4 regions of the Mesorhizobium sp. M7A.F.Ca.US.002.01.1.1 genome follow, and region 4 is predicted to be linked to each of the others. Evidence: predicted binding sites of a transcription regulator. Region 4 holds the regulator's gene; each other region holds the start of a gene.
The links. The regulator LexA, encoded in region 4, represses DNA repair genes until DNA is damaged. The targets are predictions, from matches to a motif close to TGTTCNNNNTGTGTTCNG.

Region 1 (2,203 bases), on a different contig from region 4:
TGGCAGCAAACCCTTTAGGAAACGTATCGCGAAATCGATTTTCCATGGGCAACCGCGACCTGTTTCGAAGGATCGATGTGAGGTGTGCATTCGGGCTCAAGGAACAACGAGGACGCGCAGCCTGGCTCCTGTCACGGAATGACCGGCAGGGCCGAGCTTGCGACTTGCTGATGCCAATCTTCAAAAGGTCGCGATTGGCAGACGGGCAGTGAGCCTGTACAGGCAGGACAGTCGTCCATCCGAGCCGCCGGAGACCCGCCATGAAGCTGAAAATCGCCGTCCAGATGGACCACATCTCCACCGTGTCGATCGCCGGCGACACCTCGTTCGCGCTGTCGCTGGAAGCGCAGCGGCGTGGCCATGAGCTGTTCCACTACACGCCGGGTCGGCTGTCGTTGCGCGACGGCAAGGTGTTTGCCCGCATTGAGGAGATGCAGGTGCGCGACGAGAAAGGCAGCCACTATTCGCTGGGCGAGAAGGTGCGCACCGATCTGTCGGAGATGGACGTCGTCCTGCTGCGCCAGGATCCGCCCTTCGACATGAACTACATCACCACCACGCACATCCTGGAGCGCATCCACCCGAAGACGCTCGTGGTCAACGACCCGGCCTGGGTGCGCAACAGCCCGGAAAAGATCTTCGTCACCGAATTTGCCGACCTGATGCCGGACACGCTGATCACCAAGGATCCACTCGAAGTTGCCGCCTTCCGCAAGGAGTTCGGCGACATCATCGTCAAGCCGCTCTACGGCAATGGCGGCGCCGGCATCTTCCATCTGCTGGAGGGCGACCGCAACCTGGCCTCGCTGCTGGAAATGTTCGGCCAGATGTTTCGCGAACCCTATATCGTGCAGCGCTATCTCAAGGACGTGCGCAAGGGCGACAAGCGCATCATCCTGATCGACGGCGAGCCGGTCGGCGCCATCAACCGGGTGCCCGCCGAACATGATTCCCGCTCCAATATGCATGTCGGCGGCCGCGCCGAAAAGACCGAGCTGACGGCGCGCGAACGCGAGATCTGCGCCCGCATCGGGCCGTCGCTGAAGGAGCGTGGCTTCATCCTGGTCGGCATCGACGTCATCGGTGACTACATGACCGAGATCAATGTCACCTCGCCGACCGGCGTGCGCGAGGTCAAACGCTTCGGCGGCGCCGACATCGCCAGCCTGTTCTGGGACGCGGTCGAGGACAAGCGCGGGTAAGCCGTTTTCATTTTGTCTTAACCATGTTCCGTTTTTGCAACCGCGCTCAATTCGGCTGCAACCCACGCGCTCACATGTTCCCGTAATGTTCTTGATTTGACCGAGGATTTGTGATTGTCTGCCCGTGGGGCCATTTCTTGGCCATCGCGTGGGTTGTGGCCTGGGGGCAAAGAAATGGTGGCGCGGGTTCGCACGGTCGCTTTCCAAGGCATCGAGGCCGTGCCGGTCGACGTGCAGGTGATGATCGCGCCCGGCAAGGTCAACATGCACATCGTCGGCCTGGGCGACAAGGCGGTGGCCGAAAGCCGCGAGCGGGTGCAGGCCGCACTGCATGCTTCAGGCCTGTCGATGCCGTCGAAGAAGGTCACGGTCAATCTGGCGCCGGCCGACCTGCCGAAGGAAGGCAGTCACTACGACCTGCCGATCGCGCTTGGCCTGATGGCTGCCCTTGGCGCCATTCCGGGCGACATGCTGGCCGGCTATGTCGTACTTGGAGAATTGTCGCTCGACGGCACGATTGCCGCGGTCGCCGGCGCCTTGCCGGCGGCGATCGCCGCCAATGCCGAGGGCAAAGGCCTGATCTGCCCGTTCGCCTGCGGACCTGAGGCGGCCTGGGCTGGAAAGGATTTCGACATTCTGGCACCGCGCAGCCTGATTGCCATCGCCAATCATTTTCGCGGCACGCAGGTGCTGTCGCGCCCCGAGGCCGGCATCCACGCCGCCGCGCCGGATTTGCCCGACCTCGCCGACATCAAGGGCCAGGAGACCGCCAAGCGGGCGCTGGAAGTGGCGGCCGCCGGCGGGCATAATCTTCTCATGATCGGCCCGCCGGGCTCGGGCAAATCGATGCTGGCGCAGCGGCTGCCGTCGATCCTGCCGCCGCTGGCGCCGAAGGAATTGCTCGAAGTCTCGATGATCGCGTCGGTGGCGGGAGAGCTCGGCGAAGGCAAATTGACCGACCGGCGGCCGTTCCGCGCGCCGCACCACTCTGCCTCGATGGC
Region 2 (2,203 bases), on a different contig from region 4:
GACATGAAGCGCTCGATCTCCTCGCGCATCCAGGCGGATTCGGTCTCTTTCCAGCGCCGCTCGAGATTGGGGATGACGCCTTCGAAAGTTTTCGTCGTCTTGTAGGAGCGCAGGCCGTCATCATACTGGAAGGTGATCTCGCGCTCGCCGGTGCCGCGCAGGACGGCTTCCTTGGCCTCTTCAGACAAATCCTTGAACTTGTCGCCGAGCTTGAAGCCATAGGCCTTGCCCAATGCCTCCAGCGTCTGCGCGTAATAGGGCGAGGTCGACTTCGCCCACGGGCTGACGGCGCCGTCGCGCAGCGAGATGTTTTCATCCGGCACGATCAGATTGCCGTCGATGGCGCGCTGGCTGCCGAGACCGTCGCAGGTCGGGCAGGCGCCGAACGGGTTGTTGAACGAGAACAGCCGCGGTTCGATTTCCGGAATGGTGAAGCCGGAGACCGGGCAAGCGAACTTTTCCGAGAACAGGATGCGCTCATGCGTCTCGTTCTTCGACTTGTTGACCGAATCCTCGCCGGTCTGGCTGGAATCGAGCGGCTTGTCGGCGAATTCGGCGACCGCCAGCCCATCGGCCAGCTTCAGCGCCGTTTCGATGGAATCGGCAAGCCGCGTCGCGAGGTCGCCGCGCACGACGATGCGGTCGACGACGACATCGAGGTCATGCTTGTACTTCTTGTCCAGCGCCGGCACGTCGGCGATCTCATAGAAGACGCCGTCGACCTTGACGCGCTGAAAGCCCTTCTTCTGCAGTTCCAGCAATTCCTTGCGGTACTCGCCTTTGCGGCCGCGCACCATCGGCGCCAGGATGAACAGGCGCGTGCCTTCCTCGATCGCCAGCACGCGGTCGACCATCTGCGAAACCGTCTGGCTCTCGATCGGCAGGCCGGTGGCCGGCGAATAGGGGATGCCGACGCGCGCAAAAAGCAGGCGCATATAGTCGTAGATCTCGGTGACGGTGCCGACCGTCGAACGCGGGTTCTTCGATGTGGTCTTCTGCTCGATGGAAATGGCAGGCGACAGGCCGTCGATCTGGTCGACGTCAGGCTTCTGCATCATTTCGAGGAATTGCCGCGCGTAGGCCGACAGGCTTTCGACGTAGCGCCGCTGGCCCTCGGCATAGATCGTGTCGAAGGCAAGCGATGACTTGCCGGACCCCGACAGGCCGGTCATGACAATCAGGCTGTCACGCGGCAGGTCGAGATCGACATTCTTCAGATTGTGTTCGCGCGCCCCGCGAATGGAAAGATATTTATGGTCGGCCATAGCCGGTCGCCGCCTCAGAATCTGGAATTTCCTGGAATGGCGGGTTTTCCCGGCCATCCCCTATGTAGGTAGTTTTGCCGCCACGTCGAGAGACGCCACAATTCCCGACAAAAGCGTTTAAGCGTCTTTCGCGTGAACGGGCAAGCGGAAAGAACAAAGGCCGAACACGCTCCTGACAAAGCTGTGCAAAAACTGACTTGTACGTAACCTCCCGGCGATCACGTTTTTCGGTAACCGGCTATTGATGGTTGACGCGGGCAACCCAGGAGCGCAGTCTCCGGAAGTCAACGAAGCCGGCCGTCTTTCGATGGCCTCGCCGCCCAAAGGCGGCCTGCGAGACGCCGCAGGCATTTGCGATTTGTGCTTCGAATTGACAACAATCGCAACGGACAGAGGAGCGGAGCTATGACGCCACCGGATCGTCCCCTAGGGTTCCAGTTGTCACTGGAGCCGCGGCAGGCATAAGTGCCAGGGTTTAGCGTCTGCGCCACCCGGCAAACCGTGACCTGCCATATCTCCTAAAAATCAGAGACTGCTAGTCGGATCGTCGGCCGAACGCCGCGGTGCATCCGAAATCAAACGCCGGCAGTACACTCCCGGCAAAGTTGGATTTGAGATCCAGAAGGCCCCGTCCGTTTGCCCAAGGCACGGCGGGGCCGTTTTATGTGGGGAACGCTCATTTCCGCGCGCACTCAGTGACGCGGCGGCCCGATCGAGCCGGCGCCGACATCGACGGTGATGCTGCCGGAAATCCTGACATCCGTATCGCCGATCTTGAATGTGCCGTTCTCGCCGGCCGGCAGCGCATCGTCCGGCTCGGGAGCCGGCTTGGCGATGCGGTAGTCGCCGGTCACGCCGGGCAGGGCGCTTTTTTGCGTCGACGGCGAACTGTCCTCTGCAAGAGCCGCGCCACTCACGAGACTGGCAAAAGCGAGCAC
Region 3 (2,203 bases), on a different contig from region 4:
GATGCGTTGCGCAAAGGCGTAGAACGGATCGTGCGGAAACTTCTTGGCGGCATTGCCCCAATGGGTGAGATAGCCCTCCTGCGCCATCTTGCGGCTGAGCAGGATGGTATCGACGCCTGTGAAGACAGCGTTGAAGTCCTGCTTCAGCTCATCGTCCCAAGCGCTCTCGTCACCCCACTCCCAGAGCTGCCAGGAATGGTCCTCGGTGGCGCCGACAAAGCCGTCGACCGACATCTGCATCTGCAGGACCAGCTTTTTCACCGTCATTCTCCTCACGGCTATCGCAAAACAGTTTACATTTGGAACTGTTGACGCAAGGCCAAAACGATGTCAATAGTAAAGTGATTTAGAAATGGAACCATAGATGGCGACGCGCGAAAAATCCGACTGCCCGATCAACCTGTCGCTCGAACTCATCGGCGACCGCTGGACGCTGCTCATCATCCGCGACATGGTCTTCGCCGGGAAAAAGCACTTTCGCGAATTCCTGCAATCCGACGAAGGCATCTCCTCGCGCACGCTGGCCGAGCGACTGCAAACGCTTCAGGACGAAGGCATCCTCACCAGAAGCGACGACCCGACGCATGGCTTGAGAACGGTCTACCGGCTGACCGAAGCAGGCATCGACCTATTGCCGGTGCTGGCGACGCTCGGCGCCTGGGGCAGCAGGCACCGCAAGGCCGACGAGAGATTGGCCAGGATTACCGACCAGTTGGCGGCAGGCGGCGAAGCAGCGCTGGAAAAGATGAAAGCGGCGCTGCGAACGGAGCATAGTGTCTAGGCGGTTGCGTTCAAGCCGAACCGGCATGGCTGTTGCCGCACCCAATCGCTCTTCGCTTGACAACCATCCATCTTTGTTCTTTATTTGTTCTATTCTATCAGCAACTGCGGATGTGCGGTCGATGGAAACGACAGCCACCATCCTGCATGCCGATCTCGACGCTTTCTACGCCTCTGTCGAGCAGTTGCTCGATCCGTCGCTGCGCGGCAAGCCGATCGCGGTGGGCGGCGGCGTCGTGCTCGCCGCTTCCTATGAGGCGCGCGCCTTCGGCGTGCGTGGCGGCATGCCGGGGCGCAGGGCGCGCGAACTCTGCCCGCATTTGATCTTCGTCGGCGGCAATTTCAGCCATTACCAGCGGCTGGGCGATGCGGCGATCAAGGTGCTCGACGATTTTACGCCTGTAGTCGAGCGCATTTCCATCGACGAGGCGTTTGCCGACGTCGCCGGCTGCACGCATCTGTTCGGCTCGCCGCAGGAGATCGCGACAACCATCCGCCGCCGCGTGCGGGCCGAACTCGGCCTGCCGATCTCGATCGGCGTGGCGCGCACCAAGCATCTGGCCAAGATCGCCTCGCAGGTCGCCAAACCCGACGGGCTGGTGGTCGTCGAACCCGGCACGGAACTCGCCTTCCTGCATGATCTGCCGGTCGGACTGATGTGGGGCGTCGGCCCGGCGACCAGGGCGCGGCTGGCCGAGATCGGCGTCGAGACCATCGGTCAACTGGCCAGGACGCATCGCGGCGCGCTGACGCGCCTGCTCGGTCCCGCCGCCGGCGAAAAGCTCGCCGCCCTGTCCTGGAACCGCGACCCGCGAAAGCTGGAGACGAAGCGCCGCGCGCATTCGGCCGGCGCCCAATCGGCGCTTGGCCAGAAGCCGGCTGTGGCACGGGTCATCGTGCCGACACTGCTGCATCTGGCCGACCGCGTCGCCAGTCGGCTGCGCGCCAAGGCAAGGCCCGGCCGCACGGTGACGGTACGCGTGCGCTTTGCCGATCTCAGAGCCGTCACCCGCTCGATCACGCTTGACCAGCCGATCTCGGCGACCGCGATGCTGGCCGAGATCGCCGGCGATCTGGTGCGCGGCCTGCTTGCCGACAATCCACAGGAGAAAACGATCTCGCTGCTGGCGATCTCGGTCTCGCATCTTGAGGAAAGCTTCGAGTTACAGCTCGACCTGCCGCTTGGCCTCGCCGACGAGAGGCGCCGGCCCGGCACGAAGAAGGGCCTAGCACGCTTCGACGCCGACCGCGCCATCGACAAGATCCGCGAGCGTTTCGGCAAACAGGCCGTCGGCTACGGCACGGTGGCGCTGGAGGCGGCGCGCTCGGTTCCCGACGAATTCAGGGAGTTGGCGGAGAAGGAGCTGTGAAGCCGGGGGCTACTCCATCTCTTCGCCGTCCCAGTACCGCCTCACCGCTCCCA
Region 4 (2,203 bases):
TTCCTGGCCGTCGCCAGCGCGCTGCTGATGCCTTTCGGATTGGATTGGCCAGCTCTCTACCTGATGGGCAAGGGCCTGACGATGATGATCGCCATATCGGGCTGGATCTCCGAGCGTTCGCCTGTCGATGGGGTCGGGCTGATTTCGCAACAGTCGATCCTGCTGGTGGCCATTGCCCTGGTCATCGCGACGATGGCGACGACATGGCTGCGGCTCGCGGCTCTGCCATTCGCGTTGGCAGGCTTGCTGACCGTCTCGGATACGCGCACGCCCGATGTGCTGATCTCGGAAGACGCCCGGCTGGTGGCGTTGCCGATCGGTGGCGGTGAGCTTGCCGTTAGCCGGCAACGGCCGAATGGATTCACCGTCGACAACTGGAAACGCGCGCTGACATCGGAAACCATCGTCGTTCCGGAAGTGTTCGACAACAGCGATGGGCAATTCGACGTCGCGGATGCCGTTGAGCTACCGCCGGGATCGCCGTTCTATTGCTCCTCAGGCGTTTGCGTGGCCAGGCACATGTCCGGTGCGATCATTGCCTATGTCGAGGACCGCAAGGACACCTGGAAAGCCTGCGGCTTCGCCGAGCTGATCGTCGTCAACGACGCCACCGCCTATGACGCCTGTCACAACCCGCTGGTTCTGGTCATCACCAAGCGGCAACTGGCTCGCAAAGGCAGTGCCGCGGTCTTCTTCGATCGCCAATCGGCGACCACGCCGGCGACGATCAGCTTCGCGGTGGACAGCCCATATCGGCCCTGGCACACGCAACGCAAATACTCTCGCGAGGCGAGGGGGCTGGCACCCTTCAAGAAACCCGAGAAGCCAGTGGTCAACCCACAGCCGTCTCAGTAGCGACGGATCAGGCCGACGAGCTTGCCTTGCACCTTGACCCTGTCCGGCCCGAAAATCCGTGTCTCATAGGCTGGATTGGCGGCTTCGAGGGCAATCGAGGCGCCCTTGCGGCGGAACCGCTTCAGCGTCGCTTCCTCTTCATCGACCAGCGCCACGATGATCTCGCCGGGGCTGGCCGTGTCGGCGTTACGGATGATAACGGTGTCGCCGTCGAAGATGCCGGCCTCGATCATCGAATCGCCCTTGACCTCCAGTGCATAGTGCGCGCCGCCCATGATCATGTCCGGCGGCACCGAAATCGAATGCGTCTGATGTTGGATGGCATCGATCGGCACGCCGGCGGCGATGCGACCCATGACCGGGATCGAAACGGCAGAGACCGCATCGTCGTCATTGCCGGGCGAAGGCATCCGCGAAGGCGCCGGCTTGATCTGCCGGCCAAGAGCACCACCCTGACCAAGACTGCCCTGGATGACGCTTGGCGAAAACTTCTTTGCCGCATTGAGGCCTGGCGCGATGGAGTCCGGCAGCCGCAGCACTTCCAGCGCGCGGGCCCGATTGGGCAGCCGGCGGATAAAGCCGCGCTCCTCAAGGGCCGTGATCAGCCGATGAATCCCGGATTTGGAGGCAAGGTCGAGCGCCTCCTTCATCTCGTCGAAGGATGGCGGAATGCCGCTCTCCTTCAGGCGTTCATGGATGAACATCAGCAGTTCATGTTGCTTGCGTGTCAGCATGGCGGCCCCCAGGTTCCCTGAAACCAGAATCGAAAAACAAACCCAGAACAAACACTATCTGTTCCAGTTGTGTTCTGCAACCGTTTAAAGTTTAATGAATTTGTTAAGGCTGCTGAAATTATTTGGCGCTTGCCAGCGGGTTACGATCGACGGGCGCCACCTTCGGCAATGCGCCTGCTCACATTGAAATTGTTATGGTTAATGACCTGTGGCTTATCCCCTACCAAAGCTTGGCATTATCTGTCGATCGACCTCGACAAGGAGCGATTGCAACCTTCGGGACGTTGGTTGGCCGTGAACGAAACGGAGCCAAAACGCCAACGTCAGTTGGGCATTTTGGCTGGAAATTCAGCTCTCCGTCATTTGCCAGGCAGTGAGGGCAGCGACGGCGGATCGCCGGGATCGGTGCGTCAGGTAACGGCTTCCTTGACGGCGAAACGCTGGTCCTTCCATGCACCCGTGCGCAGAATGTCTTCCAGAACCTCAACCGCCAGCCACACATCCTTGTAGCTGACATAGAGCGGCGTGAAGCCGAAACGGATGGTCGACGGTGCGCGGAAGTCACCGATCACCCCGCGCTCGATCAGCGCCCGCATGATTTGATAGCCATGGTC

Region 1: EN932_RS05130 (YifB family Mg chelatase-like AAA ATPase) is a predicted target of LexA. The motif match lies at 1,278-1,295, and genes of this name have one in related genera.
Region 2: uvrA (excinuclease ABC subunit UvrA) is a predicted target of LexA. The motif match lies at 1,415-1,432, and genes of this name have one in related genera.
Region 3: dinB (DNA polymerase IV) is a predicted target of LexA. The motif match lies at 856-873, and genes of this name have one in related genera.

The regions. Positions count from the first base shown of each region.
Region 1 covers NZ_RZQE01000024.1:25,194-27,396, forward strand. Annotated here, with positions in the region: gene gshB (glutathione synthase) at 261-1,202, shown strand; gene EN932_RS05130 (YifB family Mg chelatase-like AAA ATPase) at 1,377-2,203, shown strand, end outside.
Region 2 covers NZ_RZQE01000127.1:2,608-4,810, reverse strand. Annotated here, with positions in the region: gene uvrA (excinuclease ABC subunit UvrA) at 1-1,265, opposite strand, end outside; gene EN932_RS15070 (hypothetical protein) at 1,958-2,203, opposite strand, start outside.
Region 3 covers NZ_RZQE01000273.1:2,898-5,100, forward strand. Annotated here, with positions in the region: gene EN932_RS23045 (dihydrofolate reductase family protein) at 1-261, opposite strand, end outside; gene EN932_RS23050 (helix-turn-helix domain-containing protein) at 365-781, shown strand; gene dinB (DNA polymerase IV) at 903-2,150, shown strand; gene EN932_RS23060 (cupin domain-containing protein) at 2,160-2,203, opposite strand, start outside.
Region 4 covers NZ_RZQE01000170.1:5,300-7,502, forward strand. Annotated here, with positions in the region: gene EN932_RS17735 (ComEC/Rec2 family competence protein) at 1-855, shown strand, start outside; gene lexA (transcriptional repressor LexA) at 849-1,589, opposite strand; gene kynU (kynureninase) at 2,000-2,203, opposite strand, start outside.